2 regions of the Cupriavidus sp. a3 genome follow, and region 1 is predicted to be linked to the other one. Evidence: predicted binding sites of a transcription regulator. Region 1 holds the regulator's gene; the other holds the start of a gene.
The links. Region 1 encodes FliA, which starts transcription of late flagellar genes. Its sites were predicted from a motif close to CTAAAGTTTNNNNNNNNNNNGCCGNTA; they were not measured.
Positions count from the first base shown of each region.

Region 2: a site for FliA is predicted at 4,326-4,352, ahead of ACAD63_RS22565 (FliC/FljB family flagellin). Genes of this name have one in related genera too.

Region 1 is NZ_CP170644.1:2,132,112-2,138,829, reverse strand. It holds gene flhA (flagellar biosynthesis protein FlhA) at 1-746, shown strand, start outside; gene flhF (flagellar biosynthesis protein FlhF) at 770-3,109, shown strand; gene ACAD63_RS31535 (MinD/ParA family ATP-binding protein) at 3,121-3,915, shown strand; gene ACAD63_RS31530 (RNA polymerase sigma factor FliA) at 4,018-4,734, shown strand; gene ACAD63_RS31525 (flagellar protein FlhE) at 4,734-5,171, shown strand; gene ACAD63_RS31520 (flagella synthesis protein FlgN) at 5,268-5,726, opposite strand; gene flgM (flagellar biosynthesis anti-sigma factor FlgM) at 5,734-6,042, opposite strand; gene flgA (flagellar basal body P-ring formation chaperone FlgA) at 6,215-6,718, opposite strand, start outside.
Region 2 is NZ_CP170644.1:131,575-138,292, forward strand. It holds gene ACAD63_RS22540 (flagellar hook-length control protein FliK) at 1-137, opposite strand, end outside; gene ACAD63_RS22545 (flagellar protein FliT) at 244-576, opposite strand; gene fliS (flagellar export chaperone FliS) at 578-985, opposite strand; gene fliD (flagellar filament capping protein FliD) at 1,004-2,410, opposite strand; gene ACAD63_RS22560 (flagellar protein FlaG) at 2,472-2,846, opposite strand; gene ACAD63_RS22565 (FliC/FljB family flagellin) at 2,989-4,227, opposite strand; gene ACAD63_RS22570 (RNA chaperone Hfq) at 4,452-4,769, opposite strand; gene ACAD63_RS22575 (hypothetical protein) at 5,773-5,964, shown strand; gene ACAD63_RS22580 (oxygenase MpaB family protein) at 5,992-6,718, opposite strand, start outside.

The DNA of each region.
Region 1 (6,718 bases):
AGGTCAGCGGCACGCTGCCGGGCGCGGCCACGCGCGATCCCGCCTTCGGCCTGCCGGCGGTATGGATCGACGCGGGCATCAAGGAGCAGGCGCAGTCCTACGGCTACACCGTGGTCGATGCCAGCACCGTGGTCGCCACGCACCTGAATCACCTGATCCACATGCATGCGGCCGAGCTGCTCGGCCGCCAGGAAGTGCAGGCGCTGCTGGACCGCATCGCCAGGGACGCGCCCAAGCTGACCGAAGACCTGGTGCCCAAGACCATCTCGCTGACGGCGCTGCAGAAGATCCTGCAGAACCTGCTCGACGAAGGCGTGGCGATCCGCGACATGCGCACCATCCTCGACGTGGTGGCCGAGCATGCGCCCAAGATCAGCGATCCGAACGAACTGACCGCGATGGTGCGCGTGGCCATGGGCCGCGCCATCACGCAGCAGCTGTTCCCCAACAACGCCGACCTGCAGGTGATCGGCCTCGACGCCGGCCTCGAGCGGGTGCTGTCGCAGGCGCTGACCAACGGCGGCGGCATCGAGCCGGGCCTGGCCGATGCGCTGCTGCAGCAGACCCAGGGCGCGGTCACGCGCCAGGAGCAGATGGGGCTGGACCCGGTGCTGCTGGTGCCGTCGCAGCTGCGCCCGCTGATGGCGCGCTTCCTGCGCCGCACGCTGCCGCAGCTGCGGGTGCTGTCGCATGCCGAAGTGCCTGACAACCGCAATATCCGCATCACCGCCATGATCGGCGCGTGAGCGATCACCCGACAGAGCCAACGATGAGCGTAGCTAAATTTGTTGCCGCCAACGGCCGTGAAGCCATGCGCCAGGTGCGCGAAGCCATGGGCCCCGATGCCGTGGTGCTGTCCAACCGTACCGTAGAGGGCGGTGTCGAGATCGTCGCGATGCGCGATGCCGACCTGGGCAGCGTATCGGCCAGCGCGCAGGCCTATGTGCCGCCCGCGCCGGCGGCGGAGCCTGCAGCCATTGGCGACCTGCGCGGCGAGCTGCAGTCGATGCGCGCGATGCTGGAGCGCCAGCTTGCCGGCATCGGCAATGCGCCCACCGCGGCGGGCCACGGCGTTGCCGCCAGCGACCCGCTGCGCGAATCGCTGTTCGAATGGATGGTGGGGGCCGGCTTCTCCGGCCAGCTGGCGCGCACGCTGCTGGCACGCCTGCCGCTGTGCTACGACCGTCCGGCCGCGATGACCTGGATCCGCAAGGAGCTGGCCAGCAAGGTGCCGGTGCTGGGCGACGAAGACCAGCTGTTCGCACAGGGCGGCGTGCTGGCGCTGATCGGGCCCACCGGCGTGGGCAAGACCACCACCACCGCCAAGCTGGCGGCGCGGTTCGTGCTGCGCCACGGCGCTGACAAGCTGGCGTTGCTGACCACCGACAGCTTCCGTATCGGCGCGCATGAACAGCTGCGCATCTATGGCGACATCCTCGGCGTGCCGGTGCATGCGGTGAAGGACGCCGCCGACCTGCGCTTCGCGCTGGCGGCAATGAAGGACAAGCACCTGGTCATCATCGACACCGTCGGCATGAGCCAGCGCGACCGCAGCCTGTCGGAGCAGATCGCCATGCTCGCCGGCGTGCCCGCGCCGGTGCAGCGCGTGCTGCTGCTCAACGGCGCCAGCCACGGCGACACGCTCAATGAAGTCGTGCATGCCTACCGACACGACGCCGCGCCCGACGATGGCGGCATCGACGGCTGCATCATCAGCAAGCTGGATGAAGCTACCCACCTGGGCTCGGTGCTCGATGTGGTGATCCGCCATCGGCTGCCGGTGTTCTACGCCTCGACCGGCCAGCGCGTGCCCGAGCACCTGGAGCTGGCCAGCAGCGCCGCGCTGGTCGAACGCGCTTTCCTGACACCGCGCCGCGGCTCGGTCTTTAACGATGCCGACGTCGCGCGCCGCCGCCACGCGGCAGCGGACGATCAGTCCGGGAAGGGCGGGAAGGGCGGCGCCGAAGACGTGCTGCGCTCGCTCACCGACAGCGCCGATGCGCTGGGCCAGTGTGTCGCGGAACTCAACGGCGCGGGCCTGGGCTTCGACCTGGCGCGCTCGCTGTGGCAGCAGCGCACCGCGGGCGATACCGCGCTGCGCGCGATGGCGCAGCAGGTGCGCGAAGCGGTCTGCCGCGACGTCAACCGTGCCTGCGACCAGTACGTGCTGGCGCTGGCGGCCACGCTGCCGGTCAGCGTGCCCGGCCGCCGCACGCCGCAGCCGCTGCAGCACACGCTGTGGCTGGGCGACCGCGACGGCACGCCGCTGGCCGCCACCGTCACCGCCGCTGGCCGCGCCGGCCAGCCGCTGGGCGAGGCCGACGCCGAGGCCGCCAACCTGCGCGCCGCCATGAGCGCTGCGCGCAGGGTGGTCAACGTGGTCGACGCGATGCCGTCCGCCGCCACGCTGGCGCGCTGGCAGCAGGCCGGCGAACGCTGGATCGCGGGCGCGCGCAAGACCGTGCGCGTGGTGGGCGCAGGCGCCGCCTGGAAGCTCGATGCACTCGCCGATACGCTGACCTTCCACGCCATCGGCGACGCCATCGTGTGCGAGCGCGACGCGGTACGCTGGCTGGCCACTGCCGACGTGCGCGTGCCCGACAGCCCCGCGCGTGGCAAGGGCGCTCCCGAAGGCGGCATCGATGCCTGCCTGGTGGTGGTGCGCCTGGTCGACCGCGCCAGCGGCGAGCTGCTCGATACCCGTTATCTGCTGTGCGACCCGGCGCTGGCGCCGGATGCAGCACAGGTGGCGCACTGGGCGCCATGGTCGGATACGGCCGAAACGCGCCTGCGCACGCTGCGCCATGCCATCGACCACTTCGCGCAGGATGCCGAAGCCGGCCACGCCGCCAGTGCCGCGCTCGCGGCGCTGCAGCTTGGCCTGTCGGTGCTGTGCCTCGAACACGCGCCAACCGCGACCGCGCCGGCGTTCCTGGCACGCCTGGCCGGGCGCACCGTGCGAGCCGGCACGGCGGTGCCGGGCACCGTGCTCAATGAAGGCATGGGCCGCATGCTGGCGCTGCTCGACGTGCTGGAGAATTACTCCGGCCGCGCCGCGGCGGCACCCGCTGTCGCGGAAGCGGCCGATGTCATGGGAGCCCTGCAGTGAGCACGCTCGCCATGGACCAGGCGGAAAGCCTGCGGCGCATGCTGGCGCCGCGCACCACGCGCCGCATCGCCGTGGTCGCCAGCGAACGCGGTGCCGGCGCCACCACGGTGGCGCTGGGCCTTTCGCACGCGCTTGCGATGCAGGGCGAGCGCGTACTGCTGCTCGACGAAGACCCGGCCACGGCGCGCGCGACCAGGCTCGCCGGCGCGACCCCGGCCGGCACGCTCGCCGACGTGCAGGAAGGACGCCTGCCGCTGGAAGCCGTGGCGGGCGTCGGCACCGGCGGCGCGGTATCGGTGCTGCCGGCCGGCCGCCAACGCGCGGGGCTCGACGTGCCCGCCGCGGCGCTGTCGGCCTTTCGCAGCGTGCTGGTCGATGCCACCGCCGATGCCGACGGCGCGCTGTCGCCCTTTGCCGGCGGCGCGCACAACGTGGTGATCGTGATGCGCCCGGAGCTGGCGTCGATCACCGCCGCCTATGCCTGCATCAAGCGCCTGCATCACCTGTATGCCTGGCGCCGCTTCTACCTGGTGGTCAACATGGCCGCCACCGAAGCCGCCGTGCAGGCGATCCTGCGCAACCTGGCGCGTACCGCCAGCCAGTACCTCGGCGTGGAAGTGCTGTGCGCCGGCTGGCTGCCGGCCGACCCGCTGGTGGCGCGCGGCGTGCAGCTTGGCCGCTGCGTGGTCGAGGCCTTCCCGGCAGCACCCGCGACCAGCGCGCTGCGACGCACCGCCGGCAGCATCGGCGGCTGGCCGCTGCGCGCCGAGACGCCGGCCCCTGCCGCGACGCCGGTGCCGGCGTGAGCGCCACCCGAGCCATGCCTTACCAACGAACCAGACCCTGAGCCAGCCGGCGCGCCGCGTGGCGTGCCCGTCCAGCAATCCAGCATTCACGAGAATTGCACCATGTACACGATCCAGGGAAAGCTCGACCAGGCCGATGTGGTCAAGGCGCACGCACAGCTGGTGCGTCGCATCGCCTTGCAGCTGGCCGCCAAGCTGCCTGCCAGCGTGCAGATCGACGACCTGATCCAGGCCGGCATGATCGGCCTGCTCGACGCCGCCAAGCGCTATGAAGACACCCACGGCGCGCGCTTCGAGACCTACGCCAGCCAGCGCATCCGCGGCGCCATGCTCGACGAGGTGCGCGCTAACGACTGGCAGTCGCGCAGCCTGCGCCAGTTCACGCGGCGCATCGAACGCACCCAGCGCTCGCTCGAGCAGAAGCTCGGACGCACGCCGCTCGATTCCGAGGTGGCCGAGGCGATGGAGATGCCGCTGGGCGAATACCAGGTCCTGCTCAACGAGGTCTATGGCTGCCAGCTGCTGCATTACGAGGATTTCGAGCGCTCCGGGGAAGAGGATTTCCTCGACCGCCATCTTGCCGGCAGCGACGACGGCAATCCGCTGACGGTGCTGATGGAAAGCGGCATGCGCCAAGCGCTGATCCGCGCCATCGACCGGCTGCCCGAGCGCGAGAAGCTGGTGCTGTCGCTGTGCTATGACCAGGAGCTGAACCTGCGGGAGATCGGGGCGGTGCTGGATGTGACCGAGTCGCGCGTGTGCCAGATCCGGGGGCAGGCGATTACGCGGTTGCGGAACCAGTTGCGTGGGTTGTTGTGATGGGTGTTGGTGGCCTGCTTGCCCGCGGCGCCGGCGTCGTGCTGCTCGCTGCGTCGGCTTGTGCCTGGTCGGCGATCGAAGGTGGGACACGGCATGCGTGGACCGGGTCGGTCAATGGGCCGGCGTTGCATGGGCGGGGGCAGCGGGCGGTGTCGGCGCCGATTCAGCCTGTGGGGGTGTTGCCGCAGGCTGAAGGGGTGATTACGACGGTGCGGTGGCGTTACAGCTTTGCGCGGACGCCGCCGGCCGAGTTGCAGGCATATTTGTGCAATGCGCAGCGGTGTGTGATGTTGCCCCAGGCCGAGGGGCTAACGTCCGCGTTCTCCGGCGATGATGCTACCAAGGGGTTTGTGTTTGCGTTTCGGGTGCCGGGACAGGGGAGTCTGGTGCCGGTTTTGCAGGGGCGGAGTAATGAGGTGGTTGTGGGCTTTCGGTAGGCATCTGTTCTAGGTGCCTGGCTGGCCACCAGATGGGGACCTATCCGCAAGGCACGCAACAAAAAGCCGATGCCGGTCCGCAAAGCAAAACCCAAATCAGCCTGCCGCCAGGCTCACCCCCCCAACCCCGGTCGCCGCCTTCCCATCCTTCCCATACAACCCGGCATCCCCGCCACTATGCTGCCGCAGCGCCTGAATCGCCTGCTGCGTGAAATCGAGATGTGCCTTGATGACCGCGCCATTCAGCGCATTGCCATCCCGCGTCACCCGCGCAGCAAAGATCAGCTTGCGCCAGGCCTCCGCCACGCCGGCATCGAGCCGGCCAAGCAATTGCCCGTCCGCGCCAGCACGCAGGCCCAGCACCTGCATCTGCGCTTCCCGCGCCCGGACCTGCCGCGACAGCCCCTGACCCACTTCCACCTTGCGCGTCAGCAACTCGCTGAGCGCAGTGAAATCCCCGCGCTTGATGGCATCTCGCTCTTGCGCAAGAAGTTGCCCGAAAGCTTCAACGCCTTCGGTTTCACGCTGCAGGGACTGGATCAGGCTTTGGCTCATGATTTGGCTATTGAGGGTCGGCCTGGCCTAGCTCGCGCAAGCTGGCGAGCAGGCCATCGGCAATCTTGCCCGGGTCGATCTTGATCCGGCCTTCGGCGATGGCCTGGCGGATTTCTTCGACCTTGGCGGTATCGATATCGTCGTCGGTTTCCTGCGCCAGGCGGCTGCTGATCTCGCGCACCTGTGCGGCCAGCGGACTGACGCTCAGCCCGGAGGACGGCGGGGCGGCGCTGGCCGGTGCGGCCTGGGGCCGGGCGGCGGCGTCGCCTGCGGGCGCGTCGGCGGGCCGGGACGAGGTGGAATGGTTGATCTTCACGGGCGTTCCTTGCTGGTTTCCTATGGCATTACGGCCGTGGCGGGGAAATCTTTAGGGAACGTGCCCCAGGGGTGCGTCCCATATCGCCCGCACGGCTGGACCGGCGGCATTTTCGCATGCCGCGGTGCCATCGGAATCCGGCTGCCAGCCACGATCGGCAGACTCGAAGTGCTTATTGCAGCACGACGGTATCACCGCTGCGCACCAGCCCGTTGACCACCTGGCCGTTGCGCAGGCGGACCTGCACGGTATTGCCGGTGGCGGCGTCGGCCAGCACCTTGCCCTCGCTGGAGATCTGGAACGCCTCACCCTCGACCGACACCGTGACGGTCTGTCCCTGGCGCACCGCGATGGCCTTGCGCAGCAGGTCGCTGCGCATGGGCGAGCCGGCGGCGATGCGGTTGGCGGCGACGGCGCCGGCGAGCTGGGCCGGGTCGGTGATGACCGCGCGCGGCAAGGTGGCAAGGTCGCCCTGGCGCACTTCGATATCGGCCTGGCTGACCGGTTCGCCCGGACCCAGGGCGCGCGACGCGACGTAATAGTCGGTCAGCACCGATACGCGCGCCTGCATATAGCGCACCCACGGCCGCTCGCCGCCACAGCGCACGCCGACCGAGACCCGCCCCCACGGCGAGGCGCCGGCGGGCAGGAACGGGTCGGGCGATACGCACTCCGG
Region 2 (6,718 bases), 440 kb from region 1:
TTCTGGACGCTTGATTCCGTGGTCTCGGGCACGGGCTGCAGCGCGGCCAGCCTGTCGATCGCCAGCGCGGGGCGCAGCGATTGCGGGTCCGGGGCCTGACCGGGAGCCAGGCCTGGTGGCAGGTGGATGCCGGTCATTTTTCAGGAATCAGTGGAAAAGGCGGCGCGGCGCACGGACGTGCGTGTGTGTGTTCAGGCGAGTGGGCGCGCCGCTGGCGGCGCGCGGTATCTGTCTGGCTGCCGCTCAGGCCATGGCGCCGTACGTCGACGCAAGCTCCACCTGCCGGCGCGAACTGGTCAGCATGTCGCCGAGCTTCGTGAGCCGCGGCATGGCCAGGTCGCGGATGCTGGCATCGTATGTGAGGATGCGGTCCAGCAACTGGTAGCGGCGCATGCGCTCGGCATCGGAGAAGGGGGTTTCGTGGTCGAGCTGGCGCAGGTGCTCGACCTGTTCCAGGTAAGTGCGCTGCAGCTCGGTGACGGTGTCCCAGTCGCCGGCCTGGGCGGCGTCATGCATGCGGGACGACAGGGCCAGGATGGCTTCGTAGCAGGTGACGATGGGGGAGAAGGGTGCCATGTCAGTTGTCCTGTAAGGCAGGTTGCGGCTCGCCGATCTGCGCCCAGGCCGAAGCCAGGCTTTCCAGTAGGGTATCGACCTCGGCCAGCAGGGCCGCGTCGCTACGCAGGTTGGCCAGCATCAGCCGGCGCACCATGTATTCGTACAGGGACTCGAGGTTGGCGGAGATTTCGCCGCCCGCGTTGTGGTCCAGCACGGCGCGCAGGCCGTTGTCGATGATGTCGATGGCTTTGGAGATGGCGTTGCCGCGTTCGGCAATGTTGCCGCCTTCCAGGTGGAACTTTGCCCGCGCGATGGCGGCGCGGGCGCCGTCATACAGCATCGTGATGAGTTTGTGCGGGCTGGCGCTCATCGCGCCGGTGTGAACACCGACCTGGGCGTAGGCGTTAGCGGCTTGGCGGGCGAACATGTGCGTTATCCCCGTACGTTACTTGGAGCTGCTGTTGGTGAGCGCGTTGAACTGCTGCGTCAGGTAGCTGCTGGTGCGGTTCATCTGCGCGACGACCAGGTCCAGTTGCGTGAACTGGGCCTTGTAGCGGTCGATGGTAGCGTTGACCCGCTCTTCGACGCGGTCATAGTCGTCTTCCAGGTCCTTCAGCGTCTTGGTGATGCCATCCTGGGCCGATTTGAGTGCGCCATCGGTCTTGGTCAGGCCGTCGACGTAGTCGGTGACCTGCTTGCCGATGCCGCCGCTGCCGCTGGTGCTGGAAAACATTGCCGTGACACCGGCAAGGTCATTGTTCAGAGCCTTGGTCAGCTTGGTGTCGTCGAGCGCCATCGTGCCGTCCTTATTGAACGAGATGCCGACGTCGATCAACGTCATCGTGCCACCATTGCCGTTGTCCAACGCGCCGCCGAGCATGCCGCGCAGGCGCGACTGGATAGAACGCAGCGTGGTGTCGCCGGTCAGCGCCGCCGAAGTGCCGGCGTCGGTGTCGAAGGCCGTCAGGGACTTCGCCGCGCTCTGGATATTGTTATACGCGGTGACGAAGGCCTGGACCGACGACTTGATCGAATCGTTGTCGCGCGTCACCACCAGCGAGGTGGTGCCGGTCTTGCTCAGGTTCATGGTCACGCCCTGCGCCGCGTCCACCACCGAGTTGCTCTGGCTGACCACGTCGATGCCGTTGATCTTCAGCGTGGCATTGGCCGGCGGGACCTTCTGCTCCATCTTGTTCGCGGCGGGCGCGGCGGCAGGGTCAAAGGCAACGAGGTTGTTCAATGCGGCATCGCCCGACGACACGCGCATCGTGGCTTGCGTGCCGGTCTTGTCGGAAGTCAGCACCAGGCGGTAAGGCGTGGCGCTGCCATCGTTGACGATGCTCGCGGTCACGCCGACGCCAGCCTTGTTGATGGCGTCGCGCACGCCTTCCAGCGATGCGTTGGCCGGGATCGTGACCTTCTTGGTGCTGGTGGCGGCGCCACCGGTGGCCAGCGCTTCGCCAAAGTCAAAGGTGATCTCGCCCCCGCCGATCGCCGCCTTCTGGTCGGCGACGTTGCCGCTCACGAGCGACTGGGCGGTGGCCAGCGTGTTGACGGTGATGCTGTAGTTGCCCGGTACGGCATTGGCTGCGGTGGTCACCGACATCACGTCGGTGGAGCCGACGGTGGCCTTGACCGCGCCGAATGTATCGGCGTTGGACAGCTTCTTGGCCGCGGCCTGGTATGCCGACAGCACGCTTTGCAGCTGGCTGAAGGCTGACAGCTTGGTCTGGTAACTCCTGGCCTGGTTGTTGATGGCGGTGAGCGGCGCTTGCTCAGCCGTCTTGAGCTGGTCCAGCAGGGAACTCAGGTCCAGGTTGGAGCCGATGCCGATGGAGGAGATCGTTGCCATGCGTGTCGTGCCTTTCTTCAACTTTGTTCGTTTCCGCGGCGATGGTGGGGTATTCCGTGCCTCAGGCCTTCTGGGTGACGAGCAACCCCTGCAACTTGTTCATGGCCCGGGCGATGCGCAGCACCTCTTCGGTGGGCATCTGGCGGATCAGGTCACCTGTTTCCTTGTCGATCACCTTGGTGATGATGCGGTTCGTGTCTTCATCGATCTCGAAACGCAGGCCGATCGAGGTGGTCTCCAACACGTCGGCAAGTTCGCCGAGCGCTGCCAGTGCTTCCGCGGAGTCGGCGCTATCGTTGCTCATCCTTGCCGCCTCGCTTAGCGCTTGGGGTGCTACGGTTGGTTTCGGGGTGCGCTGCGCCGCGGTGTCATTGGTGGAGAGCATTTCGGGCGGCAGGCCGACTTTGCCAGGGTTCAAGATCAAGAATGGCGGCATGATCTGTTCCTTACACGGCGGGAGAATTCGGGGTTAGGTTGAAACGCTTGGCTCGCAGCGGTCTGCCAGCGAAGCGATCCAACTGATCGGGAAAAAAGGCTGGGCCTCGCGGCCCAGCCTTTGATGCCTTGCGCGGATGCGATCAACGCAGCAGCGAGAGCACGCCTTGCGTGGTCTGGTTGGCTTGCGCCAGCACAGAGGTACCTGCTTGCTGCAGAATCTGCGCACGGGTCATGTTGGACACTTCCGTGGCGTAGTCAGCGTCTTGAATACGCGAGCGCGAGGCCGACAGGTTGGTTACTGCAGTGCCCAGATTGGCGATCACCGAGTCAAAGCGGTTTTGCACGGCACCAAGGGAACTGCGCAGATCGTCGACCTTCTTCAGCGCCGCGTCGATCGCCTCCAGCGGGCTCGCGGTCGTACCGGTCTGCAGGCTAGCAACTGAAACTTTCGACGTGTCAACGGTGAAGGCGGCCGTGCCTGCAGTCGTCGTGGTATCGGCCGATTGCGGATCCAAGGCGATATAGCGGTACATTGCAGTGCCGTCGACTGCGCCGGTGAAGCCTTGGTTGATCAGCGAGGTGGTTTCGCCGGCGCCGTTAGGAGTGATCGCAACCTCGGCATACAGATTACCGTTCTTATCCGCCACGGCGTTGCCGGTGAAGACTGCGCCGCCAGCTGCCAAGCCGAGCTTGGACGACAAGTCGTCCGTGTTCGCTTCTGCGACAGTAGTGGTCGTAATGGCAGTAGTCGAGCCGTAGAGGGCTTGCAGCTGAGCGGCCGTGGGAGCATCGCCAGCTGCCGAGCCAGTTGCGCCATCGAAGGCGAAAGTAGCGGTGGCGGCCGGACCGGCTACGTTGAAGCCTTGCATCCCCAGAGTTTTCGAACTGATTTCGGCCAAATCGATGGTGATCGTCTCGCCGTCGTTAGCGCCAACTTGGATGGTAAGGGGCTTGGCGCTGGAGGACAGCACCTTCACGCCGTTGAAGTCGGTCTGTTGCGAAGTCCGGTCGATTTCCGACAGGCGCTGCGAGATTTCGTCCTGGATCGACTTCAGGTCCGAAGCCGAGTTCGAGCCGTTGGCGGCCTGCACGCTCAGTTCGCGGATACGCTGCAGGTTGTTGTTGACTTCGGTCAGCGCGCCTTCGGTCGTTTGCGCCAGCGAGATGCCGTCGTTGGCGTTGCGCTGTGCCTGGGTCAGGCCCTTGATGTTCGCAGTGAACCGGTTCGCAATCGCCTGACCAGCTGCATCGTCCTTGGCGCTGTTGATGCGCAGGCCCGACGACAGGCGCTGGATCGCCGTGTTCAGCGACGATTGCGAAGCGTTCATGTTGTTCTGAGTCATCAGAGACAACGAATTGGTGTTAATGACTTGCGCCATTTACGACTCCTATTTGCAAAGTTTTTTGGCATTCCGGCTGCTAGCCGTAACGTTGGCTGCCTGCTTTGCAGGGCGTAGAGTGCCTCCGTTGCAAGGGTTATCGACCGCCCCCGGCAAAGGTTTAGAGTGATCTCTGCAAGAGTTTCAGGGGGTATCGCCGGGGGCGCCCGGGCGTGCGTCGGCCTGCCAACAGGCCGCAGGAGTGTGGTGTTGCGATGGCTGCTTCAGCGCCCCTTGCGCGTCCGCGGTATATAGATAGGCACGAATTCCGCCGCAATCGCCGGATCGATACCGACCACCGGCGTGTCCAGCGGTGTCACCAAACAAATCGCCTGCTTGTAGACAATGGTGGGCTGCGGATCGTCCAGCCGCCGGCCGAGCAGCACCATATAGTTGTCCGTCGCCAGCACGATCCCCTGCAGGCGCGTGCCGTTGGACAAATAGACGACCACCGGCGCGCGGTTGGCCGACTGGGCGGCGAGGTGCTGGTACTGCAGTTCCTTTCGGGTGGAGCGCTTGGGCCGGATTTCCTTCTTCTTCACAACGACTCCGGAAGAGCCCGCAAGGGTTCTGGCGGCTGATGACGGTCCGTTGGCCGGCGACCGGGTGGGCGGCGCGGCCAGGGCGGCAGGGGAAAGGTCCGCTCTCGGAACCGGCCTCGGGTCGGGACGTCGGCGCCGCGACGCCTGCGGGCCTCTTGTGTGGGCCGCGGGAGTGTCGGGCACATGCCGGCGAGGGGCGCTGCCAGAAGAGAAGGGGAGTACTTCAGCGCCGAGAGTAACAAAGTTTTACAAGCGTCGACGGGCAGAGTGCTTCGCCAGGCCTAGAGTGTTAGCTCTACAAAATTTGTTGCGCTCGGAGCCGTGGTATTGTACCGGTTTTGTGCGACTGCACAATGATCTCCGCCTGCCGTGTCCACCCAGCCCTGACGCGGTCGGGGCACGCAGTGAAAAACTGAAGGAAAGTCAAAATTCGTCCTGAAGTAATATCAGGACCCAAATTGCTAAAAGTGCGCCAATTGTCGCATAACAGGGATTCCCCTGATAGAAACGGGATTTACACCTCATGTAAGCGAGTTTATATTCTTGGCGAGAGCTTGGTTTCAAGCTCTTGCAGTCCTGGAAAGCCTACGAGCACCCCGCGCGTGGGCTTCTTTTTTGGTGCCTACGTCGTTTGAGTCGCGCTCTGTGGCGCTGTAGCCGGGAATAAACCGACCGTTCGGAATGCCCAGCGTGATTAAAAGCCACCTTCCGGACAGGCAATTCACCGAACTGCGGGTGTTTTTGCCTCTAATTCTCATTTCCCTTCAAGAATTGTGCGCTGACCGCCGATAGCGCGCCACCGCTGCCATATGCCCTAGCGCGCCCGACACCGCCTCGATGCGCGGCTTTCCGCGATCCTGCCGTCCGCAGGTGCACATGACCGCCTCCTCCCCGCCGCCCTTGCAAGCGGCCGCCCGTTGGGCCTTCCGCTTCCTCGGGCGGCACTGCTTCCAAGTCCGGCAGCCAGCGCAACACCGGCGCTCCCGTGCCGCCGGTGCCGGTCATGCAGGTGATCTTCGGGCTGATGCTGGCGATCCCGTTCGGCGCGTTTGCGGCGGACCGGCTGATGTCGTGGAGCGGGCGCGACAAGCCGCTGCGGATGGCCGGCGCGCTGGTGGCGCCGCTGCTGGTGGCGCGGCTGCCGGAGACAGTGCTGCGCGGCAGCGTCGGCAGCGCGGCAGCGGCTGCGGAGTAAATATTCCGAAGGCCGCGCCAGGATGTCCTAGCCCGCGGCCCCGCCCACATTGCCGCCGCGCGCCACGCGCCGCCGTGCCCGTGCGGCCAGCCCCGCGCCCAGTGCCCAGCGCAGCGCCGGCGCAAGCACGCGCATGCCAGCCCGCGTGGCCGAGCGCCGCAGCGACGGTCCGTCGAGGTCGAGCTGCTGCCGCGCCCACGGCGGCAGCAAGGCAATGCCGGCATCGGCCATGATCCGCACCGCCGGTTGCAGCAGCGGGTTGGCCACCGGCATCCTGCGCACCAGCCGCACCACTTCACGGGTGCGCTCGCTGGCCTGCAGCTGGGGCCGCATCGCTTCCAGGTAGGCCGCCACCGCCGCGCGCGAGCGCGGCACGTCGGCTGCGCCGAGCAGCAGCGCAACGCGCGCGACCTCGTCGTAATAGCGGTCCTGCTCGGCCTCGCCCAGCGGCCCGACATAGCGCAGGTAGCCCGCCATGAAGCTCGACACCTCGGCCACATGCACCCATGTCAGCAGCGCCGGATCGGTCGCCGCATAAGGCCGTCCGTCCGGCGCCACGCCGGTGACGCCGGCATGGATGCGCCGTACGCGCCCGATCAGCGCCATGGCATCGTCGCGGCTGCCGTAAGTGGTGCCGGCAATAAACTGGGCGGTGCGGCCGAGCCGGCCCTGCATGTCGGTGCGAAAGCTGGAGTGGTCCCACACGCCGGCCAGCGCCAGCGGATGCAGCGTCTGCAGCAGCAGCGCGCTGACG